Regions from separate parts of the Rhizobium sp. OAE497 genome, predicted to be linked through region 1. Evidence: riboswitches for the same ligand, from Rfam matches in the RefSeq annotation. Region 1 holds a riboswitch; each other region holds the start of a gene.
The links. A riboswitch is a leader RNA that binds a small molecule or an ion and turns the genes downstream of it on or off. The one in region 1 is predicted to bind cobalamin.

Region 1 (10,453 bases):
TCCTATGAGCTCCTGGTGGTGGCCTTCGCCCCGCCATTCCTGCTGCTCGGCCTTCTGATCACCCGCCCGCAGTTTAACATGCTGGCGATGCTGCTTTCGGTGAACAGCGCAAGCTTCATTGCCCTGCAGGATCGCTATACGTCCGACTTCACGACCTTCACCAATGAGGCGATCGCAGCCCTTGCCGGCATCGGCTTTGCCCTCGTCTGGACGCTGATCGCAAGACCCTTCGGCGCCGAACTTGCCGCCTGGCGGCTGGTGCGTGCTGGATGGAAGGATCTGGCGGAAACGGCAGCCGGCGAGCGGCGCACCGATCACGAGCGGCTTTCCGGACGTATTCTCGACCGCCTCGGCCAACTCGTTCCGCGCCTTGCCGCGGTCGAAGACCGGGAGCTGAAAAAGGTCGACGGCTTTGCCGATGTCCGTCTCGGCTTCAACGTCTTGATGCTGCAGACGAAGCGGAAGGAACTGAGCGGCGCGAGCGCCGTCTCCATCGGCCGCGTGCTTACAGGCGTTTCCGATTTTTACCGCTCGAGGCTCGACGCCGGTCAGGCGATCGATCCGCCCGATACGTTACGGGCAGCGATCGACGACAGCCTGGGAACGATCGCCCATGAACAGGCTGAGACCCGCGACAACATAGACGCGCTGGTTGGCCTGCGCCGCGCACTCTTCCCCGAGGCGCCGCCACCCGAACATTGGCCGGCGCCCGAGACCATCCCCACCCCTCTTCAGATTGCAGCCGAGTAAACTGTCATGCCTGCCGAATTCGATCTTTATGGCGTCTATGTGCCGCGCCTCCTCGTTCTCATGGTGCTCTCTCTTCTTCTCGTGATGATCATCCGCCGCGGACTGAGCTGGCTCGGCGCCTATTCGCTCGTCTGGCACCGCGGCCTCTTCGATCTCTCCCTCTATGTGCTGCTCCTTGGAGCGGTCTCCTCTCTGACACGCTGGTACTTCGCATGAACACGCTAAAATCAATCTCCCGCCTGATCGTCACCCTCGCCTTCGTTGCCGCTGCCGCCTATGCCGGCCATGGCCTCTGGGTGCATTACATGGATGAACCCTGGACGCGCGACGCGCGCCTGCGCGCCGATGTCGTCGGCATCGCGCCCGATGTGTCCGGCCTCGTCAGCGACGTCGCGGTCAAGGACAACCAGTCGGTCAAGAAGGGCGACGTCCTCTTCCGCGTCGATGGCGAACGGTTCAAGATTGCGCTCGCTCAGACCGAAGCGGCCCTCGAAGGCGCCAAGGCGGCCCTCGAACAGGCCCGCCGCGAGACAGAGCGCCAGGAGCGGCTCGGCGACGCTGCTTCCATGCAGCAGAAGGAACAGGCGCGCACCGCCGCCGACCAGGCGGAAGCCACCTACCTCCAGGCCGTCGCCAACCGCGATCTGGCCCAGCTCAATCTCGACCGCTCGGCCGTCAAGGCCACCGTCAACGGCACGGTCTCGAACCTCAGCCTGCGCCCGGGCGACTACGTGACGGCGGGAACGGCGAAGGTCGCACTCGTCGATACCGACTCGCTGCGCGTCGAAGGCTATTTCGAGGAAACCAAGCTGCCGCGCATCCATGTCGGCGACAGCGTCACCATCCATCTGATGGGCCATCGCCAGACGCTGGAAGGCCATGTCGACAGCATCGCCACCGGCATCGAGGATCGCGAGCGCACCTCGGGTACGGGCCTTCTTGCCAATATCAACCCGACCTTCAGCTGGGTGCGCCTGGCGCAGCGCGTTCCCGTCCGCATCAATCTCGACAAGGTGCCCGAAGACATCAAGCTGATCGCCGGCCTGACGGCCACCGTCGAGGTCGGCGGCCACAGCGGCGACCTCGCATCGCTTAACTGAGGCTTCTCAGAAGTCCCAGTCTTCGTCTTCGGTAGCCACCGCCTTACCGATGACGTAGGACGAGCCGGAGCCAGAGAAGAAGTCATGGTTCTCGTCGGCATTCGGCGAGAGCGCCGACAGGATCGCCGGATTGACCTTGCAGGCTTCCGGCGGAAACAGCGCTTCATAGCCGAGGTTCATCAGCGCCTTGTTGGCGTTGTAATGCAGGAACTTCTTGACGTCTTCGGTCAGCCCGACGCCGTCATAGAGCGCCTCGGTATACTTTGCCTCGTTGTCGTAGAGCTCCAGCAGCAGATCGAAGGCAAAGTCCTTGATCTCCTGGCGACTCGCCTCCGGCAGGCGCTCGACGGCGCGCTGGAACTTGTAGCCGATATAGTAGCCATGCACCGCCTCGTCGCGAATGATCAGGCGGATCATGTCGGCGGTGTTGGTGAGCTTGGCGCGGCTCGACCAGTACATCGGCAGATAGAAGCCGGAATAGAACAGGAAGCTTTCGAGGAAGACGCTCGCGACCTTTTTCTTCAACGGATCGCCCGAAGCATATTGCTCCATGATCAGCGCCGACTTCCGCTGCAGGAACTCGTTCTCCTCCGACCAGCGATAGGCGTCGTCGACATCCGGCGTCAGGCAGAGCGTCGAGAAGATCGACGAGTAGGAGCGTGCGTGCACGGCCTCCATGAAGGAGATGTTGGAGAGCACCGCCTCTTCATGCTGGGTCGCGGCATCCGCCATCAGCTTCACCGAGCCGACGCCGTTCTGGATCGTGTCGAGCAGCGTCAGCCCGGTGAAGACGCGGATGGTCAGCTGCTGCTCCTCGGGCTTCAGCGTCGCCCAGGAGGGGATGTCGTTCGATAGCGGCACCTTTTCAGGGAGCCAGAAATTGCCGGTTAGGCGGTTCCAAACTTCGAGGTCCTTGTCGTCCTCAATGCGGTTCCAGTTGATGGCGCGGATGCGGCTGATTGGTTTTACGGCGATGTTCATAGTGTGCCCTTTGGAAGGAATTCATCTGTAGCCCCCTCATCCGCCTGCCGGCACCTTCTCCCCGAGGGGAGAAGGGATACCGCGGCGGCGTCTCGCTCAACATCCCCTCTCCCCCCGGGGAGAGGGCTAGGGTGAGGGGGCCGCTTGCTCAGAACATTAAAGCTGAGGGATCAAAGCGTGCACGACACACACCCTTCCACCTGCGTGCCCTCCAGCGCCATCTGGCGAAGGCGGATGTAGTAGATGGTCTTGATGCCCTTCTTCCAGGCGTAGATCTGCGCCTTGTTGATGTCGCGGGTCGTCGCGGTGTCGCGGAAGAACAGCGTCAGCGACAGGCCCTGGTCGACATGCTGGGTCGCTGCCGCATAGGTGTCGATGATCTTCTCCGGCCCGATCTCGTAGGCATCCTGGTAATAGTCGAGATTGTCGTTGGTCAGGAAGGCTGCCGGGTAATAGACGCGGCCGATCTTGCCTTCCTTGCGGATCTCGATCTTCGAGACGATCGGGTGGATCGAGGAGGTCGAGTGGTTGATGTAGGAGATCGATCCCGTCGGCGGCACGGCCTGCAGGTTCTGGTTATAGAGACCACCCGACATGACCGCTTGCCTCAGCGCCATCCAGTCTTCCTGCGTGGGAATTTCGATACCGGCATTGGTGAACAGGTCAGCAACCGTCTGCGTAGCCGGTTTCCATTCCTGCTCTGTGTATTTGTCGAAATATTCGCCGGACGCATATTTCGAATTTTCGAAACCTTTGAAGCTCTGGCCACGCTCGACCGCCAGCCGGTTCGAAGCACGGACGGCATGGTAGGTCACCGTGTAGAAGTACATGTTGGTGAAGTCGATGCCCGCTTCGGAGCCGTAATGGATGCGTTCGCGGGCGAGATAGCCGTGCAGGTTCATCTGTCCGAGACCGATGGCGTGGCTCTCGTCATTGCCCTTCTCGATCGACGGGACCGAGGAGATATGGCTCATGTCGGAAACCGCCGTCAGCGCCCGGATCGAAGTCTCGATCGTCTTGCCGAAATCGGCCGAATCCATCGCCGCGGCGATGTTCAGCGAGCCGAGATTGCAGGAGATATCCTTGCCCATATGCTTGTAGGACAGATCGTCGTTATATTCGCTGGCCTCGCTGACCTGCAGGATTTCCGAGCAGAGATTGCTCATGGTGATGCGCCCGGCGATCGGGTTCGCCTTGTTCACCGTGTCTTCGAACATGATGTAGGGATAGCCGCTCTCGAACTGGATTTCGGCGATCACCTGGAAGAAGTCACGCGCCTTGATCTTCTTCTTGCGAATGCGGCTGTCGGCCACCATCTCGCGATACTTTTCGCTGACCGAAATCTCGGTGAAGGGCACGCCGTAGACGCGTTCCACGTCATAGGGCGAGAAGAGGTACATGTCCTCGTTGTTCTTGGCGAGTTCGAAGGTGATATCGGGGATGACGACGCCGAGCGACAGCGTCTTGATGCGGATCTTCTCGTCGGCATTCTCGCGCTTGGTGTCGAGGAAGCGCATGATGTCGGGGTGATGCGCATTCAGATAGACCGCACCGGCCCCTTGCCGAGCGCCGAGCTGGTTCGCATAAGAAAACGCATCTTCCAGGAGCTTCATCACCGGAATGATGCCCGACGACTGGTTCTCGATGTGCTTGATCGGCGCACCGGCCTCGCGGATATTGGTCAGCGACAGCGCCACGCCGCCGCCGCGCTTGGAAAGCTGCAGCGCCGAATTGATCGAACGGCCGATCGATTCCATATTGTCCTCGACCCGCATCAGGAAGCAGGAGACGAGCTCGCCGCGCTGCTTCTTGCCGGCATTGAGGAAAGTCGGCGTCGCCGGCTGGAAGCGGCCGGAAATGATCTCGTCGACCATGTCGCGGGCGAGCGCCTCGTTGCCCCGCGCCAGCGCCAGCGCCACCATGCAGATGCGGTCTTCGTAGCGCTCCAGATAGCGCTTCCCGTCGAAGGTCTTCAGCGTGTAGCTGGTGTAATATTTGAAGGCACCGAGGAAGGTCGGGAACCGGAATTTCTTGTCGTAGGCGTGATCGAAGAGATCGCGGACGAAATTGAACGAATACTGGTCCAGAACCTCCTGCTCGTAGTAGCCCTCGGTCACCAGATAGTCGAGCTTCTCCCGGAGGTTATGGAAGAAGACGGTGTTCTGGTTGACGTGCTGCAGGAAATACTGCTTGGCCGCCTGCCGGTCCTTGTCCAGCTGGATCTTTCCCTCGCCGTCATAGAGGTTCAGCATCGCGTTCAGCGCGTGATAATCCAGCGCGGCGTCAGCGGCCTGCGCCTTCAAGGGGCGCTCGAGAACTGCCGTGTCCAAAATCGTTCCAATCCGTGTTTGACATTGGCGACGTCGTCGGCCGTGCCGAGAAGCTCGAACCTGTAGAGGTACGGCACCTGGCATTTGCGCGAGATGATGTCGCCGGCAAGCCCGTAGGTCTCGCCGAAGTTGCTGTTGCCCGCAGCGATCACGCCGCGAAGGTTCGAACGGTTTGCCGCATCGTTCAAGAAACGGATCACCTGTTTGGGCACGGCCCCCTTGCCGCCCTCGCCGCTATAGGTTGGGACGACAAGCACATAGGGCGACCCTGCCTGCAGGGTCGCGCCTGTGATGGGGATGCGCTGCGCGGGAAGGCCGAGCTTCTCGACGAAACGATGGGTGTTCTCCGACCGGCTGGAAAAATAGACGATCTCGCCCATCGCTGCGGCCGATCAGGCGAGCGCGCTGATCATGTCGGGGCGGAAGCCGGCCCAATGCTGCTCGCCGGCGATGACGACGGGCACCTGGCGGTAGCCGAGGCCCTGCACCAGCTCGTAGGCAGCGCTATCGGTGGAAACGTCGATGATCGTGTAGTCGATGCCCTGGCGGTCGAGGGCGCGGGTGGTCGCGGTGCACTGGACGCAGGCGGGCTTGCTGTAGACGGTGATGCTCATTGGGAAAACCTCGTGACTGGAAGGCATGGGATATCGTTCGGACATCCGCCGATATCCGCGTTTGGGAAGACCGAAATGGAAGGCAGCCGTTACCGATTGCCGGGCGTCAGCAGCCCGTCATTCGCGCCGGTATGATCTGAAACTCAAAGACATAAGACTTCACCCCGAAGTGGCTCATGCAGGACACACCGGAGGAAGCGAAGAGCCGCATCATGCGCGCATCTCATCGCTCGCCAGCCGGACACCCCGCCCGTGGACGTTTTCGCTCAAGGCAGGTCTCCTGGCTTGCGGATCATCACATTCATCCCGGCCTTCCCGGGTCTTCATGACCCAGTGACCCGAAATGGGACAGATGCTCGCCGCTTACAGTTGCGGGGGCAGCTCCGGCATTGTCCCGCTTTGCAGCGGGTCTCACCGAATTCCCGTCTTAGCCCACGACCCCTACGAATCGTGAGAACCTCGAACACTAGATATAGTACGCGAGTCAAAATCAGCGTCAATAATTTGTTTGCCAACAGCACGGAGGAAAGTGGGGAAATCCAGCGAACATGGTGAATGGGGAGTAAACGCGGGGGTCAATGCCAGCCGCGTTTGCTCCCCTCTCACACTCTGCTACCGAAGAAAATTGGCCAGCCTGCCCTACTTCAGGAGCCGCGTTAGGCCATAGGCCTATGACAACATCTGTGGAGCGCTGGTCTCGACCGGCGCCTGCAGCTTCTGCGCCGCAAGCACGACTTCGACGCGGTTGCGGGCGTCGAGTTTCTGCATCAGCAGCGTCATGTAGTGCTTGACGGTCTTCTCGCTGATGTCGAGCATGCTGGCGATTTCGCGGTTGGTCTTGCCCTGCAGCAGGTAGGTGACGATCTGCTCCTCGCGGGCGCTGAGCCGCTTCTGCATCTGCGCCTTGCGGCGGATTTCAGCCGTCTTCATCGACAGGATGACCTTGGTGGCGAAGCCCGGCGTGATGAAAGTGCTGCCGTCATGGACGGTCTTGATCGCCTCGTAGAGATCGCGCGCCGTGCTGCCCTTGAGCACATAGCCGCAGACGCCGAGATTGAGAACCTGGATCGCCGTGTCGATATTGGCGGTCGCGGTGAAGACCACGACCTTGGTGCCTTCGTAATTCTTCTGGATCAGCTCAAGCGCCGCCAGCGTGTCGCCCGGCATGCTGAGATCGGTGACGAGGACATCGGGACGATGCTCCTCGACGATCTTCAGGGCGTCGATGGCATTCTCACCGCGCGCCGTGACCCGGAGGTCATCCTTAGCGGAGTAAAGATTAACCAGTCCATCCAGTAATATTGGATGATCATCTACGAACGCGACCGAGATAGACATGATGACGAATAACCCCCTCGTCTTTCTATCCAACAGCTCTAATGTAATCAGAGCAAAACATAAAGCTGGATTTTAATGCTTGGTTAACTTCATCGTATTTGTGTCTATTCCACATCTATGCTTATAGCTACCTATCAATTCGGCTAGTTCCGGCTCAATGGGCGGCGGCATCCGCCTGCTGCAGTTCCAGCGTCATTGTCAGCACCATCCCGCCATCCGGGCGCTTGCCGATGGTCAGCGACCCGCCGAAGCTTTCGATGCGCTGGCGAAGGCCGTAAAGCCCCATTCCCCCTTCGCGCGCCGCAAGCGGCAGCGTCCCCGGAGGCAGACCGTCATCCTCGACCGAAATCGAGATGACCGGCATGTCGATGCGACATCGGACACGCTGACCGTTGGCGCCGGCATGTCGGTAGGCATTGTTGAGCCCCTCCTGCACGAAGCGGTAGATGCAGGTCTTCAGCGCCGGGGGCAGATCGGCATTCGTGCCGCTTGAGGTGAATGCGACCTTGGTTCGCGTGCGCGCCTCGTGCTGCTTGATCGCTTCGGCCACCACATCCTTGGCCCAGAGATGCAGGATCTCCGGCAGGAGCAGCGACTTCGTCACCGTGCGCGTTTCGATGAGCGCTTCGCCCAGCGCCTTGTTCGTCGCGTCGAGAGCCCTGTCGCGTTCATCCTTGCGGGTCAGGTCCCGCAGCTCGTCGAGCTGCAGGATGGCGAGCGTCATCAGCTGAACGGGACCATCATGCAGATCGGCGCCGATGCGGCGGATGAAGGTCTCGTTCATGTTGGCGAGCTCCATCGAGGCGCGCCGCGCCGTATCGCGCAGCTCCATCAGCTCCTTGGAAGCCAGTTCCGCCTCCTCGGCGCGATGGCTCAGCGCATGGCGCTGGGTCTCAATCGTCCGGCTGCCGCGCCTGACGATCAGGAACAGGCCGAGCATGACAACGAAGGAAAACAGCGCCACGGTCGCCCAGGTGACGATCCGCAGCCGGGCGAGCTCGCCCATGAAGCTGTTCGGCTCCTCATGGATCTCGGCGACGCCGATGATGCGGCCGGAAGCCTGGTCGTGGAGCGGGCTGTAGATCTCCAGATATTCCGTATTGATGTTGCGGAACGTGTGCTCGGCGGCCTTGAGATCGGCATAGATAGCGACGATCTCGCCTTTCAATGCCCGCTGCAGCCCATCGGGAAACTCGAAACGCTGGCCGATCATCGGCTTTGCGCGCGAATAGGCGACTGTCCCATCGGTCGCCCAGATTTCCAGATGCGGAAACCGCGCCTTGAAATCCGGATCGTCGAACAGCGAATCCAGAAGCTCGATGCTGGCAGCCGGAAGAACCTTCGAGAGCGCCAGCGCCTGGACCTCCGCCTCCGTCAGGCTCTGCACCAGAAGCGCTGTCGTCCCCGCCTTGCTGTTCAGCGCCTTGTCGGACACCAGTCGCGTCGTCAGATAGCCGGCCGAGAGCGTGGCGATCAGAATGACGAGGCCGCTCGCAATCAGAAACTGCGTCGAAAGCGTCCGGTGCGCCACCCAGGCGATCACATGCGTGAACAGCCGCGAGCGCTGCTGCGCAGGCTCCTTCACCTCTTCATGCACGTTAATATCCCCACCCTAAAGTATTCACTCGGCAAAACGTCCCCCAATGCCGATCAGGCTTCTATCGTCGCAGTATTGCGGCGCGAAAGAAAGGACCATTTTTATACTATAGGCGCAGGCCGATTCTATCAGACCAAAGGCCAATTCATCATAGGACTTTGCTCCCGGAGTAATAAGGACCGAAGACCTGCTCCGCCGGTGGACGAACATCGAAAACATCGTCCGACCATGCGCCGTTCAAAACCCCGGCAATTTTCCGCAAGATCGCATCATCCCAAGCCAGCCGTGCAAGGCGGGCTTCTAGACAGATCAAGGGCATATCGAGCCGCCGGAATCGTCAAGCGATCCGGCGGACAGGGGAAATTTGCAAACATCAGGCGCCGGGACAGCGCGCCGACGGAGGGGAAAATGGTAACGCTGGTAAGACACGATCTCGAATTCATCCTGAAGCAGATCGCCATCGCCGAACAGCATGCGGCCGGTGGCGACCTCGCGGCTCTCGTCGCCGAAGCCGGCGAAGCAGCTGGCGCGACCGGAACGGGTGCGCCGCAGGCGCATCTCCTGCCTTACGGTCTCAGGACAGTCGACGGCAGCTACAATAATCTGCTCGACGGCAAGGAAACCTGGGGCGCAGCCGACCAGCCGTTCACGCCGCTGGTGCAGCCGAACTACCTCAACGAGAACGACGACACACAGATGTTCGGGACACCGGCCAATCCGGTTTACCTGACCAACGGCAACTATACGCCGGGCACGCCGACCGGCAACCCGATGCTGGCGCCGGGCACCGTCGTCGATGCCGATCCGCGCATCATCTCCAACCTGATCGTCGATCAGACCAGCAATAACCCGGCCGCGATCATGGTCTATGACGCCATGCTCGCCGAGGGCAAGACGGCGACGCGCGCCGAAATGAAGGACGCCAACGGTATCACCGTGGTCCATGCGAACAATGTCATGGGTCCCGACGGCAGCATTCTCGCCGCGGCGGGTACGCCCGTCTACGTCTACACCTTCGAAAACGTTTCGCCCGATATCGGCGATTCCGCGCCGTACAATTCGATGTTCACACTGTTCGGCCAGTTCTTCGACCACGGCCTCGATCTCGTCGCCAAGGGCGGCGCAGGCACGGTCTATATCCCGCTGTCGCCGGATGACCCGCTTTACAATCCGGCATCGCCGCATACCAATTTCATGGTTCTGACCCGCGCCAGCCGCACCCCGGACGGCGAAGTCGCCGCCAACACCACGACGCCCTGGGTCGACCAGAACCAGACCTATACGTCGCATGCCTCGCATCAGGTCTTCCTGCGCGAATATGTCATGCACGACGGCAAGCCGGTCGCGACCGGCAACCTGCTCGACGGCGCCCGCGGCCTGCCGACCTGGGCCGACATCAAGGAACAGGCCCGCGAGATGCTCGGCATCGAGCTGACGGATGCCGATGTCACCAACATCCCGCTGCTGCGCACCGATCCCTATGGCCGCTTCATCCCCGATGCCAACGGTTATGCGCAGATCATCACCGGCATTGGCGCCGACGGCATCCCGAACACGGCTGACGACATCATCGTCTCCGGCACGCCGGGCGCCCCGGCCAGCACAGCCGGCGCCGTTCGCATCGGCCATGCCTTCCTCGACGATATCGCCCATGCCGCCGTTCCCGTAGTCGTCGGTGGCGTGCTTGTAGCCGATGCCGATGACATCGCCGGCAATCCGGTTGCGACGAACACACGCGGCCAG
Region 2 (10,453 bases), on a different contig from region 1:
ACATAGCCGGATTGCGCCGCACGGATCGTCGGCATCGGGTCGGCGCTGAAATTCAGGTTCTTCAGCCGCGTCGGATCCCAGAAGGATTCGCTCATCAGCATGATGACATCGGGCTTTTCGCGCGGGCCGGCGAGATAGCCGTAATTGCGAGCGGGGATCGCATCCAGCGCTTCGGTATTCAGCCCGGCCGGAGCCGCGACATCGGCCATCGGCACATTGAAGATGAAGGCCAGGATGAAACCGTTGCTACGGTAGTTTTCCTTCTGGTCCCACATCATCGGCACGACCTGCAGGCGGTCGCGAATGTAGGAATATTGCGAATAATCCATCAGCGAGCCGAAGGCGGCGATAACGGGCAGGCCGAGGCAGAGGCGCCGCAGGCGCGCCTGACCCGAGAGCTTCGGGAAGGTGCGCCAGGCATAGCGCCAGCCGAAGACGATACCGGCGGCGAGAAGGGCGATGCCGATGACGAGGGCGACCGCGGTGAAGGGCCGGTCGCGGACCATCACTGGCAGAAGCTCCATGATCTGGCGGGCAAACAAGACATCCGACGGATAGAACGGGTCGGAGAGATAGTGCTGCTTCTGGTTCGAGACGAAAGCCGGGATCAGCACCAGAGGCACGACGATCAGCGCCGACTGGTGGCGGCGCCCGAAGGCGGCGTCCAACGTCAGCATCAGGATGGTCAGCATTGCCACGGTGGTCATGCCCGGGCGGGCCGTCGAGGTCAGGAAATCGCCGACATCGGCAAGCGTGCTGCGGGCGATCCATTCGACGGCGATGACGCTGAGCAGCGCGATCGACAAGGTCAGCGCGACGCTGAGGACACCGCGGGCAGCCGGAGAGCGGACATTGGAGCCGAGACCAGTGGAAAGCAGCGCCATTCTTCTGGCCTGCGCGGACTTCATGACCGATGCGATCAAGGGCGTACTCCAATGTCATTCCCGCCGGTTTCGCGGCGTCATAAAAACTTCATCGAACTGTCACATGCCCGCCATGAACGCTAGATGAACCATTAATGTTTCCTTGCTTTTCCCTGGGATTTGAATTTTCCGCGTATCAGACACTGCCGGTTTTCATGGCGGAGCACGTTGCGGGGCGAGGACGCGCGCGCTAAATAAATGACATGACACAGGAAAACGCTCCCTTGAACACGCTCCGTATCGCCGTCGCGCAGCTGAACCCCACCGTAGGCGATGTTGCAGGAAATCTTGCAAAAGCCCGCGAGGCACGCGCCGATGCGGCACGCCAGGGCGCAGACCTTCTGCTTTTGACGGAGCTCTTCATTTCGGGCTATCCGCCAGAAGACCTGGTGCTGAAACCGGCATTCCTGAAAGCCTGCCAGAAGGCGGTCGACGATCTCGCTGCCGATACGGCCGATGGCGGCCCGGGCGTCATCGTCGGCTTCCCCCGCCAGGGCGAAACCGGGCGGCACAATTCGGTTGCGGTCATCGATGGCGGCAAGATCCTGGTGCTACGCGACAAGATCGACCTGCCGAATTACGGCGAGTTCGACGAGAAGCGCGTCTTCGACGAAGGCTCGATGCCGGGGCCGGTGAATTTCCGTGGCGTCAGGATCGGCGTGCCGATCTGCGAGGAGATCTGGAACGATCTCGGCGTCTGCGAGACGCTGGCCGAAAGCGGCGCTGAAATCCTGCTGGTGCCGAACGGCTCTCCCTATTATCGGGGCAAGGTTGACGTGCGCCATCAGGTGGCGCTGCGCCAGGTCATCGAGACCGGCCTGCCGCTGATCTTCGCAAACCAGCTCGGCGGCCAGGACGAACTGGTCTTCGATGGCGCGAGCTTCGCCTTCAACGGCGACAAGTCGCTGGCCTTCCAGATGAGCCAGTTCGAGCCGGCGCTGGCGGTGACGACCTGGAAGCGCGGCGAGAACGGCTGGCGCTGCAGCGAAGGGCCGATGTCGCATGTTCCCGAGAAGGAAGAGGCCGATTACCGCGCCTGCCTCCTCGGCTTCCGCGACTACGTCAACAAGAACGGCTTCAAGAATGTGGTGCTCGGCCTTTCGGGCGGTATTGACTCGGCGATCTGCGCGGCGATTGCCGTCGATGCGCTGGGCGAGGAGCGGGTGCGCACCATCATGCTGCCCTATCGCTACACGTCGGAGGATTCGCTGAAGGACGCCGCCGATTGCGCCAGGGCGCTCGGCTGCCGCTACGATATCGTGCCCATCGAGGAGCCGGTGAAGGGCTTCACCTCGGCGCTTTCGGATCTCTTCGAGGGCACAGATAGCGGCATCACCGAGGAGAACCTGCAAAGCCGCGCCCGCGGCGTGATCCTGATGGCGATCTCCAATAAGTTCGGCTCGATGGTGGTGACGACGGGCAACAAGTCGGAAATGTCGGTCGGATACGCAACCCTCTATGGCGACATGAACGGTGGCTTCAATCCGATCAAGGACCTTTACAAGATGCAGGTCTATGCGATCTCGCGCTGGCGCAACGAACATGTGCCGCCGGATGCGCTTGGTCCGTCGGGTGTCGTCATTCCGCAGAACATCATCGACAAGGCGCCGTCCGCCGAGCTTCGCCCGGACCAGAAGGACCAGGATTCGCTGCCGCCTTATCCTGTTCTCGACGACATTCTCGAATGCCTCGTCGAGAAGGAGATGGGCGTCGACGAGATTGTCGCCCGCGGTCATGACGTCGCAACCGTCCACCGCGTCGAGCATCTGCTCTATCTCGCCGAATACAAGCGCCGCCAGTCGGCGCCGGGCGTGAAGATCACCAAGAAGAATTTCGGCCGTGATCGCCGCTACCCGATTACCAACCGGTTTAGGGATCGCAGTTAGCGATCGTTAACCCGATCAACCGAAAGCTGCTGACTTCCGCATCTTCCCGCGTTTCTATCGTCAGAAATGCGGGAGGTCCTGATCGTGCGTGATACGAAAGTCGCCGTCTTCATCGATACCGAAAACCTGCCGGCGCGCTCGGCGGGCGAGATCATCGACATCGCATCCGGCTACGGGCGCCTTGTCGAGCGGCGCGCCTATGGCGATTTCACGCGGGAGGCTGCCCAGCCGTGGGTCGCGGCTGCCGGAAAGCATGCGCTCAGCCTGCAGACGGCGGTCAGCTCCCAGTCGGGCAAGAATGGTGCGGACATCCTGCTTGCCGTCGATGCGATGGAATATCTCGGCGCCTCGGCGATCGATCTTTTCTGCATCGCCAGCAGCGATCGCGACGTCGGCCATCTGGCGACGCGTATCAGGATGCGCGGCAAGCAGGCGATCGGGGTTGGCGCGCCGAATGCTTCCAGGCTGCTGCGCGAGTCGTTCGATGATTTCTTCGAGTTGCGTCTCGCAGAGGCGCCGGCAAGCCTTCCGGCACTGGCCAAGGTCGTGGCGCTGCAGCCATCACCGAGCATCCGGCCCTATATCGCGCAGGCGCTGCAGACGGCGAAGCTGAGGGAGGAAGGCTGGCTGGATATTGCTGAGCTCGGCACCTTGCTGCGGCAGGTCTATCCCGACTTCAAGGCACAGCATTTCGGCGCTCCGAACCTCAGTTCGCTTTTGAAGCGATGCGACTTTATCGAGACACAGATGCATGGCACAAACCGCATGCAAATCAGAATGAAGCGGAACGGCGGATAGCCGGACCGCCGCACAATGCGGGAGGCATGCATGCGCAGTTCGGTCGAGATCTACAATATCCGTACGGCCAAGAGCCGGGTGGTTTTCCAGACGGAGCAGCTGATCGAGGCACCGAACTTTTCGCCTGACGGGCGCTATCTGCTGCTGAACGGCGATGGGCTGCTCTATCGCTTGTCACCGGATGGTGAGGGTGGGCTGAGGCAGGTCGACACCGGCTTTGCCGCTGCTTGCAACAACGATCACGGCATTTCGCCCGATGGCCGGCACTATGTCATTTCGGACAAGACGGAATATGGCAAATCCTGCATCTACACGCTTTCGGCGGAAGGTGGGGCGCCGAAGCAGGTGACCACCAATCTTCCGTCCTACTGGCACGGCTGGTCGCCCGACGGCAAGGAATTGGCCTATTGCGGTATCCGCGACGACGTCTTCGACATCTACACGATAGCGGTCGATGGCGGCGCCGAGCGGCGGCTGACGCATGGGGAGGGGCGCAATGACGGGCCGGACTATTCCTTCGACGGGCAGTGGATCTATTTCAATTCCAGCCGCACCGGGCTGATGCAGATCTGGCGCATCCATCCTGACGGTACCGGGCTGGAGCAGGTGACCCACGACAATTACGGCAACTGGTTTGCCCATCCAGCACCTGCTAACGACAAGGTGCTGATCCTCTCCTACGATCCAGATGTCTTCGATCACCCGCGCGACCTGCATGTCAGGCTGCGGCTGATGGACATGGATGGCGGCAACCTGACGACGCTGTTCGAACTGTTCGGCGGGCAGGGCACGATCAATGTTCCCTGCTGGTCACCGGATGGTGATGAGTTTGCCTATGTGCGCTATTTCCCGGCCACTTGAAGCGCGCCGGTAAAACGGGCAAGAGGGTTTTCGTCAGGTGCCCGCCAGCGGCGGGAGAATCGGGAATCCGGTGTGAGACCGGAACGTGCCCAACGCTGTAAGGCTGACGCCTGCCGCATCGTGCCACTGGTTGACACCGGGAAGGCTGCGGCGGGCGGATGACGCCAAGTCAGAAGACCGGCCTGGCATCATAGACTGATCCCGCGCGGACGGCGGGTCGGTTGCGTTGTTGGGGATTTGACGATGCGACCCTTGAGCGGGGATGCGCTGCAGCGCGCATCCGCTTTTTCCGGTGACGAGCGCGATGCCGTCTACCGGGCGATCATGACCAGGCGCGACGTGCGCGACCAGTTTTTGCCGGATCCGGTACCCGAGGATGTGCTGATGCGGCTGCTTGCGGCCGCGCATCATGCGCCGTCGGTCGGCTTCATGCAGCCGTGGAATTTTATCGTCGTCGATGATGCGGCCGTGCGCCGGCGGGTATGGGAGGCGTTCGATCGCGCCAACCATGAGGCGGCCGGGATGTTCGATGGCGAGCGGCAGGCGACCTACCGGTCGCTGAAGCTCGAAGGCATCCTCAAGGCACCGCTCGGCCTCTGCATCACCTGCGATCCCTCGCGCAGCGGCGAGGTGGTGCTGGGGCGTACGCATAATCCGCGGATGGACAGCTATTCGACCGTCTGCGCCGTGCAGAACCTGTGGCTTGCGGCGAGGGCCGAAGGCGTCGGCGTCGGCTGGGTCAGCATCTTTCATGAAAGCGAGCTCAAGGAGATCCTCGGCGTGCCCGCGCATATCGAGATCGTTGCCTGGCTTTGCATCGGCTATGTCGACGAGCTCTACCGGGAGCCGGAACTCGCCGTCAAAGGCTGGCGGCAGCGGCTGCCGCTCGAGGAGCTGGTCTTCCGCGATGGCTGGGGCCGCCGCTAGGAACGGCAGACGTTCAGCGTATGCCGGCTGGTCTTAGTTCTGCTGTTGCTGCTGCGGCTGCGGGCCTGATGTTGCCGGGTTCTTCAGATCGATGCTGCCCTGGTCGCCTGCGAGGAATTGCGGGCCGACCTGGCGGACCTTGCTATTCTGCGGCTCATAGGGCCGGTCCGGGATCTGTGGCTGCGGTGCAGCCGGCGTTTGAGATGCCGTGGCTGCAGGCTTGGTGGTGATCGTCGTGATCGAGCCCTTCGGCGGCGGTTCGCTTACGGTCTGGTTCTTTCGCATTTGCTCGTAATAGGCGGTCAGATTGCAGCTGCAGGACGACTTTTCGCCGGGAGCGCGGTTCTTGTAGGCGAAGGCGTTCGGCATCGCGCTGTAGCGGGTGCCCGTGGCGGCCGAGATCATATTGGCCGCGTCGGTGTTCGAAACGTCCTGATAAAAGAGCTCGGTCTCGATGCCGGGGCACATTTTCGAGCAGGTCGAGGCATCGCGGCTGAAATCGATCGAGGTGGCGTTGGTGCTGATCGGGAAGAAGCCGCCGTCGCAGGTTCGCACGCACATGGTGCTGACATGCGACATCATCTCGCCGCGCGGCACGCCATATTGCGTGTTGCCTTCCTCGCCGTTGCCGAGCGGGATGAAGGTATCGCCGCGCATCGCCTGTTCTTCAGTGCTTGGCGCCGGCTCGTAGGCGCGCTCGTCCGGTTGATAGCCGGGATCGTCGTTGCAGCCGTTGTCGTCAAGGGCGGCCATCAGCTGGCGGCGTTCGTTGATATCGCTGCCGCCGGATTCGCGCAGCTGGTTGCGGCGGTCCTGGAGGTAGTGGATGTTGTCGATCATCCGTGCTTCGGATTCCTGCAGGTCGCTGCAGTAGCCGGCATTCTCGCCGCCGATGACGACCATGCTGTCGACGCTGCAGCCGTTGCTGCGCAGGTCGTTGCGCAGCTTGCGGAGCTCGAGGTTCTGCTCGGCTATCGCGCTCGCATATTGGCGGATTTCCGGGCCGTTGCCGATCACCTGCGGCAGGTCGGCAAGGCGGCCGCGCAGATCTTCGCAGATCGCGTTCGTCTGCGCTGCCGCTGGCGCGGCAGCCGCAAGGAAAAGGGCAAGGGTCAGGCTTCGGCGTTTCACGGTATCATCCCGCAGCATAGTCAAACCGGAAGCGGCAGGGCATTTGCCGCATCCATCCTGTCTAGCTGCCTTCCGTTAACAAGCTAACGAAGGAATTCTAACGCATTTTTCCGATCGACTGCAAATTCACGCCGGCTGCTGTGCTTCGACGACGGCGAGAGCCGCCATGTTGACGACGCCGCGCGAGGTGACCGAAGGCGCCAGGATATGAGCCGGGAGCGCCGTGCCGAGCAGGATCGGGCCGACATGCAGGCCGTCGGTCATCGACTTGACGACGCCGAGCGTGATGTTGGCCGCATCGAGGTTCGGGAAGACCAGGAGATTGGCTTCGCCGTGCAGCGTCGTGGATGGCATGACGCGCTTGCGGATCTCGTCGGCAATCGCGCTTTCGCCATGCATTTCGCCATCGACTTCGAGATCGGGCGCTGCCTCGCGGATCAGCTGCAGGGCGCCGCGCATCTTCGTGGCGCTCTCGCTTTCGCGCGAGCCGAAGTTGGAATGCGAGACGAGGGCGGCGCGCGGCGTGATGCCGAAGCGCTTGATTTCCTCGGCGGCGAGAACCGCCGATTCCGCCACTTCTTCGGCGCTCGGATTGAACGTCACGTAGGTGTCGGTGAAGAAGGTCGCGCCGCGCTGCGAGATCAGCAGGCTGAGTGCCGAGAAATCACGGACATCCTTGCGCTTGCCGATGATCTGGCGAACGTCGCGCAGATGCTTCTCGTAACGTCCCTCAAGGCCGCAAATCAGCGCGTCGGCTTCGCCGCGGCGAAGCGCCAGCGCACCGATGACCGTGGTGTTGGTACGCACGATGGTGCGCGCCGCTTCCGGGATGACGCCGCGGCGGCCGACCAGCGACAGGTAGAGATCGACATATTCGCGGAAGCGCGGATCGTCTTCCGGATTGATGACGGCGAAATCGGCGAGCGGACGGATACGCAACCCGTAGCGCTGCAGACGGGTCTCGATGACCTGCGGACGGCCGATCAGGATCGGTTCGGCAATGCCTTCTTCGATCAGCACCTGGGCGGCGCGCAGCACGCGCTCGTCTTCACCTTCGGAGAAGATGACCCGCTTCTTCTCGGCAGCCTTGGCGGCCGTGAAGATCGGCTTCATGACGAAGCCGGAGCGGAAGACGAAGCGGTTCAGCTGGTCGAGATAGGCGTCGAAATCGGTGATCGGACGGCGCGCTACGCCGCTTTCGGCCGCAGCCTTGGCGACGGCCGGCGCAATGCGCAGGATGAGGCGCGGGTCGAAGGGCGACGGGATCAGGTAGTTCGGCCCGAAGACCGGCGTTTCACCGGAATAGGCGCGGGCGGCGACATCCGACGGCTCTTCGCGGGCGAGACCGGCGATGGCGCGCACCGCTGCCATCTTCATCGCTTCGTTGATCTCCTCGGCGCCGCAATCCAGCGCGCCGCGGAAGATGAAGGGGAAGCAGAGAACGTTGTTGACCTGGTTCGGGAAGTCCGAACGTCCGGTGCAGATCATCGCATCCGGGCGGGCGGCGCGGGCGAGTTCCGGCATGATCTCCGGCGTCGGGTTGGCGAGCGCCATGATCAGCGGCTTTTCTGCCATCTGCTCCAGCAGTTCCGGCTTCAGGACGCCGGCGGCGGAGAGACCCAGGAAGACATCGGCGCCGCCGATGTTTTCGGCGAGCGTGCGGGTGTCGCTCTTCTGCGCATAGACGGCCTTCCACTGGTCCATCAAGACGTTGCGATCCTCGTAGACGAGGCCTTCGATGTCGTGGACCCAGATGTTTTCGCGCTTGGCGCCGAGCTCGACCAGGAGGTTGAGACAGGCGAGAGCGGCCGCACCTGCGCCTGACGTGACGATCTTGACGTTGCTGATCGACTTGCCCGCGAGTTCCAGGCCGTTCAGGATTGCGGCGGCGACGATGATCGCGGTGCCGTGCTGGTCGTCATGGAAAACCGGGATGCGCATCTTCTCGCGCAGCTGCTGTTCGATCTCGAAACATTCGGGCGCCTTGATGTCTTCGAGGTTGATACCCCCGAAGGTCGGCTCCAGCGAAGCGACGGTCGAGACCATCTGCTCGACGGTCGAGGCATCGACCTCGATATCGAAGACGTCGATATTGGCGAATTTCTTGAAGAGGACGGCCTTGCCTTCCATGACCGGCTTGGACGCCAGCGGGCCGATATTGCCGAGGCCGAGAACGGCGGTGCCGTTGGAGATGACGGCGACCAGATTGGCGCGCGACGTATAGTCGGCAGCGGTTTCCGGATCGTCGCGGATTGCCAGGCAGGGGGCGGCGACGCCCGGCGAATAGGCGAGCGCCAGGTCGCGCTGGTTGCCGAGCGGCTTGGTTGCCTGGATTTCGAGCTTGCCGGGGCGGGGATAGCGGTGGAAGAACAGCGCCTGTTCATCGAGAGTTCCGCCTGTCAGGTTCTTCTCCGTCTTGGATTTGTCCTGATTATCCATTGCCTTCTCCAATGCCGCAGTCATGTCGTTTGAAGACTTCTCCATACAACAATCGGCGTGGCTGGACAGTGAGAATTTGAGCTCAAAAGCGGAAAACTCTTATGCCCGCGCCATGCGTCAAACAACCGCGCTGTCATCTTCCTGAAACACGAGTCTGGTTTTGGAAGGCCAGATGAACGATGGGGCATGGGCAGGAAGCCTGTGAAGGATATTATGGATACGCGCCACTTCCGTACGCTCTTCATTTCCGATGTGCATCTTGGTTCGAAGGCTGCCAAGGCCGATTTTCTGATTGATTTTCTGCGTTACCACGAGGCCGATACGATCGTGCTCGTCGGCGATATCGTTGATGGCTGGCGGCTGAAGCGCAGCTGGTACTGGCCGCAGGTATGCAACGACGTTGTCCAGAAGCTGCTGCGCCAGGCGCGCAAGGGCACGCGTGTGGTCTATATCCCCGGCAATCACGACGAATTCCTGCGCGACTTCCCCGGCATGCATTTCGGCGGCATCGAAGTTGCCGAGCGGATCATGCATGAGGGCGCCGACGGCAAGAAATATCTGGTGCTGCACGGCGACGAATTCGACGTCGTCGTGCGTAATGCCCGCCTGCTCGCGTATCTCGGCGATTGGGCCTACGACATGGCGATCCGCATCAACATCGTGCTCGCCGCCATCCGCCGCCGCATGGGCATGCCCTACTGGTCGTTCTCGGCCTGGGCCAAGCTGCAGGTCAAGCACGCCGTCAACTTCATCGGCGAGTTCCAGCGCGTCGTTGCCGACGAGGCCCGCAAGTGCGGCGCCGATGGCGTCATCTGCGGCCATATCCACCATGCCGTCATCGAAGAGATGGACGGCGTGCGCTACATCAATACCGGCGACTGGGTCGAGAGTTGCACGGCGATTGCCGAGCATGAAGACGGTACTTTCGAGCTGATCACCTGGAATGCCATTGCCAGCACCGAGCCCGTCACGCTGAAGCTGACGCATCAGCCCGAGCGCGCTCCGCAGGCTGCCTGATTTTCAACCCGCCATATTACAAGACCTTTAGCCGTTGCCTCCGGGCAACGGCCCTATTTATTTTTTAAAACGTTTCAAATGGGCTATTTCTCGCCATAGTCGCCCCTAAGTTGATGTGTTAGGCAACGCACAGTTTCCTGCAGGTCCACCATGATTCCCGCCCAGAATGCCTCTGCCGATGAGGGGGCTCCGCCGCGTTTCCGGCTGCTCAGCGCCCTGTCTTATTGCGCCCCGCTGATCGTCAACGGTGTGGCTCTTCCGTTCTTCCCCGTCTGGCTTGCGGTTCACAAATTCACCGATCACGAGATCGGCGTCATCCTTGCCGTGCCGATGGTGGTGCGCGTGCTCGTGGCGCCCATCGTTGCCATGTACGCCGACCGGATGGAGGAGCGCGCCGACGTTCTCCTGTGGTCGGGCGGGCTGTCGCTGCTGACGGCGATTGCGCTCTACTGGACGACGACATTCTGGCCG
Region 3 (10,453 bases), on a different contig from region 1:
GACCGAGAACGCCGTCTACATCGATCCGCTGATGCGCGGCGAAGGCCATGAGCAGATCAACGCCCTCGTCGAATCCGTCCAGACCCGCTTTCCCGGCTTCCGCTTCAATCTGATCGGTGCCGCCGACGGCCATGGCGACAATCTGCGCTTCTCCTGGGGTCTCGGGCCCGATGGCGGCGAGGCTGTTATCAAGGGAACCGACTTCGCCCTGCTTGAAGGCGGACGCATGAAGGCCGTACACGGGTTCCTCGATCTCGTTCCGGAAGCCGCATAATGATCCCGTCAGCCCGCTCTCTTGGTGACCACCTCCGCGAATGGCGCAAGCTTCGCCGCATGAGCCAGCTCGATCTGGCACTCGAAGCAGAGATTTCGCAGCGGCACCTAAGTTTCATCGAGAGCGGGCGTTCGACGCCGAGCCGCGATATGCTGCTGCATCTGGCAGAACGGCTCGGCGTGCCGCTTCGCGACCGCAACCCGATGCTGCTCTCGGCCGGATACGCCCCGCTCTTTGCTGAACGCTCCCTCGACGATCCGGCGCTGAAGCCGGCCCGCCAGGCAATCGACATGGTGCTGAAAGCGCATGAGCCATTCCCGGCGCTTGCCATCGACCGGCACTGGACGCTGATATCAGCCAATGCCGCGATCGCGCCGCTCCTGCGCAATGTCAGGGACGCAAGCCTGCTCGAAGGCTCGGTCAACGTCCTCCGCCTCAGCCTGCATCCGGAGGGATTGGCGTCCGATATCGTCAATCTCGCGGAATGGCGCGCCCATCTGCTGGAACGGCTTCGCCAGCAGATCGACATGACCGCCGACCCGATCCTCGGCGACTTGCTCAAGGAACTGCAACAGCTCTCGCCCGGCGGCGATCCCGCTGATGAGGTCAAACAAGACTATGCGGGAATTGCCGTTCCGCTGAAACTGCGCACCGCCGCGGGAACGCTGTCGCTGATCTCGACGACGACGGTGTTTGGCACGCCCGTTGACGTCACGCTCTCAGAACTGGCGATCGAATCCTTCTTTCCGGCGGACGAGGAAACCGCCGCGCTTCTCAGGGGACTGATAGACTAGAACAGCGCTAGCAGCAGCGCGCCACCGGCAATCATCGCCACGCCCAGCCAGTTCACCAGCCCGAGCTTCTCGCCGAGAAAGACGACGCCGAACACCGCGACGAGAACGATGGAGAGCTTGTCGATCGGCGCGACACGCGCCGCGTCGCCAAGCTTCAGAGCCCGGAAATAGGCGAGCCACGACGCGCCCGTTGCTGCGCCCGAAAGCGCCAGGAACAGCCACGTCTTGCCCGATATGCTGGAGATCGGCTGCCACTGTCCGGTGGCGGCGACGATCGCCGTGATGATCAGAATGATGACGACGGTGCGGATCAGCGTCGCCAGATCCGAATTGACGCCGGCTACCCCGATCTTCGCGAAAATCGCCGTCAACGCCGCGAAGGCCGCCGAAAGCACCGCCCAGAATAACCAGCTTTGCGTCATCAGAACTCCACGCCGGGCTGCCCCTTGATGCCGGAGCGGAACGGATGCTTGATCAACTCCATCTCGGTCACGAGATCGGCAAGCTCGATCAGCTCGTCCTTGGCATTGCGGCCGGTCAGCACGACGTGAGTCATATAGGGCTTTTCATCCCGCAGGAATGCGACCACTTCGTTCACATCGAGATAGTCGTAGCGCAGCGCGATATTGATCTCGTCGAGCAGCACCATCGAATTGCGCTCGTCCCGGATCAGCTCCTTCGCCTTCTCCCAGGCAGCCGTTGCGGCCGCGACATCACGGGCGCGGTCCTGCGTCTCCCAGGTAAAGCCCTCGCCCATCGTGTGGAACTGGCAGATATCGGAGAAATGCTTCTCGATCAGATCACGCTCGCCGGTCCACATCGCCCCCTTGATGAACTGCACGACGGCCGACGGCTTGCCGTGGGCAATGTGGCGGAAGATCATCCCGAAGGCCGAGGACGACTTGCCCTTGCCCTTGCCGGTGTGAACGATGATCAGGCCCTTCTCATCGGTCTTGGTGGCCATGATCTTGTCACGCGCCGCCTTCTTCTTCGCCATCTTTTCGTTATGGCGGGCATCGTCCTTCTCGCCGGTTTCTACAGTCTCTTCGCTCATCGTCATGTCCAGTCTTATGCTGTTTCAGTATGGATATGGGGCGCCAGATCGAAGCGCGCCGAATTGCTGCGCGGCGTCCAGAGGCGCCTGTCAATCGCCTCCATCAGCCGTTCCTTCATCTCTTCAAGCGCGGCCGGGTTCTTCTCGGCCATGAAATCGCGCACCTTGGGATCGGCGACGAAGGCCTGATAGACCGCCTCGAAATGATGATTGCCGACGGCACCGGTCGTGGCCGCAAAGGCAAAGAGATAATCGACAGTCGCCGCGATCTCGAAGGCGCCCTTGTAGCCGTGGCGCATGACGCCATCGATCCATTTCGGATTGACGACACGCCCGCGCACGACGCGGCCGATCTCCTCCTCGAGCGAGCGGATGACCGGCTTTTCCGGCCGCGAATGATCGTTGTGATAGATTGACGGCCTGACGCCGCCGACATGCTCGGCCGCCGCGGCCATCCCGCCTTCGAACTGGTAGTAATCGTCGCTGTCGAGCAGGTCGTGCTCGCGGTTGTCCTGGTTCTGCACCACGGCCTGGATCGACCGCAGCCGCTCCTCGAAGATGCCGCGCTCGGCCCGGCCTTCCTCGGCCGCGCCATAGGCATAGCTGCCCCAGACCAGATAGGCCTCGGCCAGATCAGCGCGCCGCTCCCAGCCCTTCTCGTCGATCAGCGCCTGCAGCCCGGCTCCGTAAGCACCGGGTTTCGAACCGAAGACGCGATAACCGGCACGCTTCATGGCGGAAGCTTCGTCCAAGCCGGACGCCGCAAGCCGCATGGCTTCGCCGCGCATGCGCGCTGCAATGGGGTTATCGGCCGCATCCTCGTCCAATGCGCCGACGGCGCGGATTGCCTTGTCAAACAGGGCAATCTGTTCCGGAAAGGCATCGCGGAAGAAGCCGGAGATCCTCAGCGTCACATCGACTCGCGGACGGCGCAGCATGGCGGGCTGGATAATCTCGTAGCCGGTGACCCGGCGTGAGGTCATATCCCAGACCGGCTTGACGCCGATCAGCGCCAGCGCCTGGGCGATATCGTCGCCGCCGGTGCGCATGTTCGACGTGCCCCAGGCCGTGAGACCAAAGGATACCGGCCATTCGCCATGGTCCTGCACGTAGCGGCGCACCAGCAGCTCGGCGGATTTCTTGCCGAGCTCGTAGGCGGCCGGTGTCGGGACGGCACGGCTATCCACCGAATAGAAATTCCGCCCTGTGGGCAGCACGTCGGGACGCCCGCGTGTGGGGGCGCCGGAGGGGCCGGGAGGCACGAAACGGCCGTCGAGACCGGTGAGGAGCGCCGAGATTTCGGCGTGGCCGCAGGCGAGAATCGAAGGTTTCAGGTGGGATTCGATGGTGGTGAGCACCTGCCGGGTTTGGGGCCAGGACGGTGGGCATTGTGTTTCGCCGGAGACGAGTTTGGCGGCGAGCAGCTCGATGCGCTCGACGGTGTCGCCATTGGTGCGCCAGGGGGTGTCGAGAATCTCGGCGGGGATCGCGGGTCTGGGGCCGGTCCACGGTGCGGCCATGTTGCAGTCCAGGGGATCGAAAGAAAACCCCTCCCCAACCCCTCCCCACAAGGGGGAGGGACTTTGCGCCGAGATAGCCTCCACGGATCGGCCAACCTCAACTGGTTCAGCCGTTGCGGATTGAGACGGCAGCAACGCGTTAAGCCCCTCCCTCTTGTGGGGAGGGGTTGGGGAGGGGTTTGCGAACAAATCCCCCGCAATCGCCCGCTGCAAGCTCTGATCACCACCCTCGCCGAGCCCGCGCGGCACCCGCGCCAGCGCCACCGTCAGGTCCGTCAGCAACCGCCCCTCAGGCGACACGCCGAACACATGCAGCCCGTCGCGGATCTGCATTTCCTTGAGGTCGCAGAGATAGGCGTCGAGCTTCTTCAGCGCCTCGTCCTCCGCCTCACCCTTGGCAATCCCGGCATCGCTGTCGAGGCCGATATCGGCGACGAGGTCGAGGATTTGTTTCGACAGCAACCGGATACGGCGCGGATCACCGCCGGAGGCCTCGTAATATTCGTCGACCAGCGCCTCCAGATCCTTCAGCGGCCCATAGCTCTCGGCCCGCGTCAGCGGCGGCGTCAGGTGGTCGATGATCACGGCGGCGGTGCGGCGCTTGGCCTGCGTGCCCTCGCCGGGATCGTTGACGATGAAGGGATAGAGATGCGGCAGCGGCCCGAGGATCGCTTCGGGATAGCATTCCTCCGACAGCGCCAGCGCCTTGCCCGGCAGCCATTCGAGATTGCCGTGCTTGCCCATATGAATGACGGCATCGGCGCCGAACTCTTCACGCAGGAAAGCGTAGAAGGCGAGATAGCCGTGCGGCGGTACAAGATCCGGCGAATGGTAGCTTTCCTTCGGATCGATATTGTAGCCCCGCGCCGGCTGGATGCCGATCAGCACATTGCCAAGCCGCGAAAATGGCAGCGCAAAACCGCCATCGACGAAATAGGGATCCGCCTCCGGGCCGCCCCATCGCGTTGTCACCTCATCTTGAATCTTTTTCGGAAGACTTTCGAAGAAAGCCTTGTATCGACTCGATGAAAGCCGCTCACGGATCACGCGCCCATCGCGCCCGGAATTGGTCGGCCCATCCATCAGATGCCCCATCAGCGCATCGCCATCAGCCGGGTACGCATCGACGCCGTAACCCGCCTGGCGCAACGCCTTCAGCACCTCGACGGTCCCGGCCGGCGTATCGAGCCCCACGCCGTTGCCGAGCCGCCCGTCGCGGTTCGGATAATTGGCCATCACAAGCGCCACCCGGCGCTCTGCCACCGTCTTGCGCCGCAACCTCGCCCAATGAGCAGCAAGTCTCGCCGTATAGCGCATCCGCCCGGCATCCGGCTCGCTGCCGACGATATTGGCCTCGACATTGGCATCGTAGCGCGCCGCCGCCTTGAACGAGACGGCACGCGACAGCACCCGGCCATCGACTTCGGGAAGCGCAACGTTCATGCCGAGATCGCGCGCCGACAGGCCCTGTGAGGACCCGCTCCATGCCTCCTTCGAGGAGGCCGAAAAGATCGCCTGCAGCACGACGGCGCCGCTGGCCTCAAGGATGGTGGGTTGGCGGTCGGCGCCGGGGGCGGAGACCGCAAATCCTGTTGTGTTCACGACGACATCGGGTGCGGCCGCGGCAAAGACGCTTTCGAGGATGCCGGTGGAGACCGGATCCTTGAGGCTGTAGGCAAAGACCGGCAGCGGCCGCAGGCCTTCCGCTGCGAGCGCCTCGATCATCGCTTCGATCGGCTTGGTTTCGCCGCTCTGGACGAGGGCGCGGTAGAAGCTGATGGCGGCGATAGGGGCGTCGGTCGAGGGTGAATTACCCCCCTCTGTCCTGCCGGACATCTCCCCCACAAGGGGGGAGATTGGCTGGGTGGACCCGCTCGTCTCAACCTCGATTGTTTGGGGAGAAGCGCCCCACGAGTCGATCTCCCCCCTTGTGGGGGAGATGCCTGGCAAGGCAGAGGGGGGTATCGCGGACCGCAGCCGATCCGAAAGGGCCCGCCACTCCTCAACCCCGACAACACCCCGCCCCGGCCACCAGATCCCCGCCTTCATCAACGGAGCAGCCGCACCCGGCTTCTCGCCGCTGGCAACCATTGCCACCGCATAATCCAGAAACCGTCGCGAATTCTCGTCGCCACCCTCGATGAGGTAGGACCAGAGCGCATTGAGATCATCGAGATCGACATTGGAGAACGGCGTCAGCCCGGCATCCGGCTTGGAATCCCCGGGCAGCACCGCAATCCGCGCGCCACTGCGGGCCGCGCAGGCATGCAGTGCCTCGAGAGCATAGTGAAAGTAACTCGCCCCCCCGAGCGCCCGGACGATAATCAGCTTTGCGTGCCGCGCCGTCCGCTCGACATAGGCATCGACGGACATCGGGTGTTTCAGGCTCATCAGGCTGGCGACGCGCAACGTCAGCGGATTGCCGCCACCCTGCCCATGAGCGGCGGCAATTGCCGAAAGCTCCGTATCCGCCGCAGAAAGGAACAGGATATCGCCGGGTGACTGGCCGAGATCGATCGCCTCGTCACCGTCGCTGATCGTTCCTTTCTGGGCGAGGAGCAGATGCATGGATCAGACCAGCGCCTCGATTGCCTTGCGCACGGCAGCTTCATCCATATCGTGCAGGCCGATGACGACGAGGCGCGTGCCGCGGGTTTCACTCGGCGCCCAGGCACGGTCGAAATACTGGTCGATGCGGCTGCCGACAGCCTGGATCTGCAGGCGCATCGGCTTGCCGGAGACATCGGCAAAGCCCTTCAGGCGCAGCACGTCATGCTCTGAAATCACGCCCTTCAGCTTCTCGATGAACCCGGCGGGATCGGCAAGCGTGCCGAGCTCGACGACGAAGCTGTCGAACTCGTCGTGGTCATGCGGCGTGCCATCTTCATGCTCCAGCTCGTGATGGGACTTGCGGTTGGCGATATCCTCTTCCGTGCCGATGCCGAGGCCGAGCAGAACGCTTGCCGGGACATCGCCGTTCTTCGCTTCGATCAGCGCAGGCTTGCGAGAGATGCGCGAGGTCACTTCCTCGCGTACGCGGACGAGGCCTTCGCTGTCCAGCAGGTCGGTCTTGTTGAGAACGATCAGATCGGCGCAGGTCAGCTGATCCTCGAACAGTTCCTCGATCGGGCTTTCGTGATCGAGGGATTCGTCCTCGACGCGGCGCGCCTCGACGGCATCGTGGTCGTCGGCAAAACGCCCTGCAGCGACGGCGGCGCTATCGACAACGGTGATGACGCCGTCGACGGTGACTTCGCTGCGGATGTCCGGCCAGTTGAAGGCGGCGACCAGCGGCTGCGGCAGCGCCAGACCCGAGGTCTCGATGACGATGTGGTCGGGGCGCTGATCGCGCTCCAGAAGCTTGGTCATCGTCGGAATGAAATCGTCGGCGACGGTGCAGCAGATGCAGCCGTTGGTGAGCTCGATGATATCGTCCTCAGTGCAATTTTCAGCACCGCAACCCTTCAGCACGTCGCCATCGACGCCGAGATCGCCGAATTCGTTGATGATCAGCGCGATCTTCTTGCCGCCGGTATTGGAAAGCAGGTTGCGGATCATCGTCGTCTTGCCGGCCCCGAGGAAGCCGGTGATCACGGTTGCGGGGATTTTCTGCTGGTTCATTCGTTCAACCCTTCATCTTCAGCGGCAGACCTGCCGCGATAAAATACACGTCCGCGGCGCAGCCCGCGATCATCTGGTGCAGCCGCCCGGCATGGTCGCGAAAATCCCGCGCCATCCGGTTTTCGGGAACGATCCCGAGGCCGACTTCATTGGAAACAAGAACGAGCCGCGCCTTCGCCTTCGGCAGCCAGGCCGCGAGCGCGGCACTCTCCGCCGCCACATCGCGCTCGTCCATCATCAGATTGGTGACCCACAGTGTCAGGCAATCGACCAGGATCGCCCGCCCCGCGCCGTCGATCGCCGCCAGGCGCTCGGCAAGCTGCAGCGGCTCCTCATGGGTCTGCCACGACGGCCCGCGATCGGCCCGATGCTGCTCGATCCGCGCCCGCATCTCGTCATCCCATGCTCGCCCCGTCGCCAGGTAGTGACGTTCGAGACCGGTAGCGGTCATGAGATTTTCGGCGAAGCGGGACTTGCCGGACCGGGCGCCGCCGAGGATGAAAGTCGCATTGCTCATGCGAAGGCCACCGTGCTGGGGCACATATCTCTCGGTCTTCCCTCATTCCTGTGCCTGTCACGGGAATCCAGCCACGGCGCGTCTGCGCCGTGAATGAATCGCAGCAACAAGGAAATGAGTCTCCCGTGCCCAAGGATTTGGGCACGCTGGATTCCTGTGACATCCAGTGGGCGCAGCCCTAAGACCACAGGAGTGAGGAAAACCCTCTGAGGCGCCGCACATAGCGGCATGAAAATTCTCGTTTCAGCCATGACAACCTCCGTGCTGGCAGCGGGCGGGAATGCCCAAGGGGCTCTTCGCCCGGCACAGATGGCAGGTCTCCTGGCTCGCGGTTGTCGGCCCCGACAGGGACGGCCGAAAGGCCATCCCTGATCGTGCCAGCGGATCTTCCTCGCCTTCCCGGCTGCATTCTCGTGAAAAGGCGGACGATTCGTAGAATAAGAGGCGTCCTGCCCCGGCTGATCACGATGCATTTCCAGTGGCTTTTCCGGTGTCCGTCAGTCATTGCCCTGCTGCGGAATGCAGCGATCAGGCAGTGGTGCCGGTGCACCGGATGGAAGACCCTGACCGCTCTACAGTCGCGGGGTCGGCTGTGATGAAGGCGCCCGGTTTGGGTCCGCCCCGTCACATTCCCTTTTCATCCCGGGCAGCAACCGCCGCCCCGGAACCATCCGTAATTGAACGCATCGTTAGGCGTGCGGCCATGCGAAGTCAATCGATGCCGGGGCAATCCAAACAGCCCGCCCTTAACCCTACTGAGTCTACCAAACAGATAGTCTATTAAATTCATTGACTTAAGGCGACATTTCGTTTGCAACCGCCTCTCTTTTGCTGCAATTGCTCGCGAAATCATGCGGCGCAAAAAGCGCGCTTCCTTGATCCTGCATTCCATCGCCTAGTTCTCTCATCATGCTCACGAAAACCGACATCGGCCGCCTCGCGCGGCGCCATCTCAAATTCGATATGGCGCGGCTGCGCGCGCTGGCGCGCCAGAATGAAATGGGCATGGTTTTCGCGGGCGGCGCTGTCGGCATCATCGCCGGTTGCGCGGTGACCGGCATGAGCCTGATCTCGCGCGAAATGCACAGCCTGATCTTCGGCATCAGCGATGTCGATCGTCTCAGCTCGTCGGAGATCGACAACAAGCTGCTCCTGCTCTTGGCGCCGATCTGCGGCGGTCTGCTTCTCGGTCTGCTGCTGTTCATCCTCAGCAGAACGCGCAAGAAGCCGATGGTCGACCCGATCGAGGCGAACGCGCTGCATGGCGGCCGCCTGTCGCTGACCGATAGCGTGATCGTCGCCATCCAGAACCTGATTTCAAACGGCTTCGGCGCCTCCGTCGGCCTCGAGGCCGGCTATACGCAGCTTGCGGCCGGTCTTGCCTCCAAGCTCGGCCTGAAGCTGCAGCTGCGCCGCGCCGATCTGCGCGTCCTCGTCGGCTGCGGCGCGGCAGGTGCCATCGCCGCCGCTTTCAACGCGCCGCTGACCGGCGCCTTCTATGCCTTCGAGCTGATCATCGGCACCTACACGATCGTCTCGCTGACCCCCGTCGTCGTTTCCGCGCTGCTCTCGACACTGATCGCCCGCCTGCTTGCCGGCAGCGACTTTACCATCGATGTCGGCCAATTCGGCAGCGTCGTTCCGGCCGACTACGTTCCAGCGATCCTGCTCGGTGGTTGCTGCGCCGGTGCCGGCATTCTGATCATGCAGGGCGTCTCCTTCATCGAGGAACTGGCGCGCAAGAGCTCGGTGCCGACCTATGCCCGCCCAGCGCTCGGCGGCATCGTCGTCGGCCTGCTGGCGATGATTTCGCCGCAAGTGCTCTCGGCAGGCCATGGCGCCCTGCATCTCAACCTGTCGCATCAGGTGGCGATCCCGGCGCTGATCGGCATTCTGCTGTTGAAATCCTTCGCCTCCGCCGTATCGATCGGCTCCGGCTTCAGAGGCGGCCTGTTCTTCGCCTCGCTGTTCATGGGCGCCCTGCTCGGCAAGCTCTTCGCCTATTCGGCGCCGTTCTTTGCACATGCGTCACTGACACCGGAGGTCTATGCCGTCGTCGGCATGAGTTCGCTCGCAGTCGCCATCATCGGCGGACCGTTGACGATGACTTTCCTGGCGCTCGAGATCACCGGCGACTTCCCGATCACCGCGCTGGTGCTCGCCGCCGTCATCACCTCGTCGCTCGTCGTGCGCACCACCTTCGGCTACTCCTTCGCCACATGGCGCTTCCATCTGCGTGGTGAAAGCATCCGCAGCGCCCATGATGTCGGCTGGATCCGCAACCTGACGGTCGGCAAGCTGATGCGCGCCGACGTGAAGACCGCCAATGTCGCGACCTCCGTCGAGGAGTTCAAGAAGACCTTCCCGGCCGGTTCCACGCAGCGCGTCATCCTCGTCGATGATACCGGCAAATATGCCGGCCTCGTCCTTGTCCCCGAAATCCATTCCAATCCGATCGATACGGATGACGAGGGCAAGGGCCTGGAGAGCTTCATCCGCTACAAGAACGACTTCCTGCAGCCGCAGATGAACGCCAAGCAGGCCGCCGCGATCTTCGACAAGACCGAGAGTGAAGCGCTCGCCGTACTCAACAATCTGATCGAGCGCAAGGTCGTCGGCCAGCTCAGCGAAAGCCATACGCTGCGCCGTTATACGGAAGAACTGGACCGCCGC

Region 2: it holds a riboswitch for cobalamin, as region 1 does, so the genes downstream of both, bluB (5,6-dimethylbenzimidazole synthase) here and nrdH (glutaredoxin-like protein NrdH) in region 1, are expected to answer to the same signal.
Region 3: it holds a riboswitch for cobalamin, as region 1 does, so the genes downstream of both, cobU (bifunctional adenosylcobinamide kinase/adenosylcobinamide-phosphate guanylyltransferase) here and nrdH (glutaredoxin-like protein NrdH) in region 1, are expected to answer to the same signal.

Annotation. Positions count from the first base shown of each region.
Region 1 covers NZ_JBEPOA010000002.1:674,101-684,553, reverse strand. The annotation lists gene ABIE40_RS22680 (FUSC family protein) at 1-750, shown strand, start outside; gene ABIE40_RS22675 (DUF1656 domain-containing protein) at 757-966, shown strand; gene ABIE40_RS22670 (efflux RND transporter periplasmic adaptor subunit) at 963-1,850, shown strand; gene nrdF (class 1b ribonucleoside-diphosphate reductase subunit beta) at 1,857-2,831, opposite strand; gene nrdE (class 1b ribonucleoside-diphosphate reductase subunit alpha) at 3,002-5,161, opposite strand; gene nrdI (class Ib ribonucleoside-diphosphate reductase assembly flavoprotein NrdI) at 5,131-5,541, opposite strand; gene nrdH (glutaredoxin-like protein NrdH) at 5,554-5,775, opposite strand; cobalamin riboswitch at 6,029-6,252, opposite strand; gene ABIE40_RS22645 (response regulator) at 6,445-7,113, opposite strand; gene ABIE40_RS22640 (sensor histidine kinase) at 7,268-8,710, opposite strand; gene ABIE40_RS22635 (peroxidase family protein) at 9,119-10,453, shown strand, end outside.
Region 2 covers NZ_JBEPOA010000001.1:2,017,070-2,027,522, reverse strand. The annotation lists gene ABIE40_RS10480 (LTA synthase family protein) at 1-884, opposite strand, end outside; gene ABIE40_RS10475 (NAD+ synthase) at 1,127-2,809, shown strand; gene ABIE40_RS10470 (NYN domain-containing protein) at 2,894-3,607, shown strand; gene ABIE40_RS10465 (TolB family protein) at 3,638-4,468, shown strand; cobalamin riboswitch at 4,487-4,668, shown strand; gene bluB (5,6-dimethylbenzimidazole synthase) at 4,712-5,395, shown strand; gene ABIE40_RS10455 (DUF2865 domain-containing protein) at 5,429-6,526, opposite strand; gene ABIE40_RS10450 (NADP-dependent malic enzyme) at 6,653-8,965, opposite strand; gene ABIE40_RS10445 (UDP-2,3-diacylglucosamine diphosphatase) at 9,179-9,982, shown strand; gene ABIE40_RS10440 (MFS transporter) at 10,133-10,453, shown strand, end outside.
Region 3 covers NZ_JBEPOA010000001.1:2,162,406-2,172,858, forward strand. The annotation lists gene ABIE40_RS11135 (nuclear transport factor 2 family protein) at 1-274, shown strand, start outside; gene ABIE40_RS11140 (helix-turn-helix domain-containing protein) at 274-1,068, shown strand; gene ABIE40_RS11145 (EamA family transporter) at 1,065-1,490, opposite strand; gene cobO (cob(I)yrinic acid a,c-diamide adenosyltransferase) at 1,490-2,122, opposite strand; gene cobN (cobaltochelatase subunit CobN) at 2,137-6,210, opposite strand; gene cobW (cobalamin biosynthesis protein CobW) at 6,214-7,263, opposite strand; gene cobU (bifunctional adenosylcobinamide kinase/adenosylcobinamide-phosphate guanylyltransferase) at 7,268-7,780, opposite strand; cobalamin riboswitch at 8,075-8,467, opposite strand; gene ABIE40_RS11170 (chloride channel protein) at 8,690-10,453, shown strand, end outside.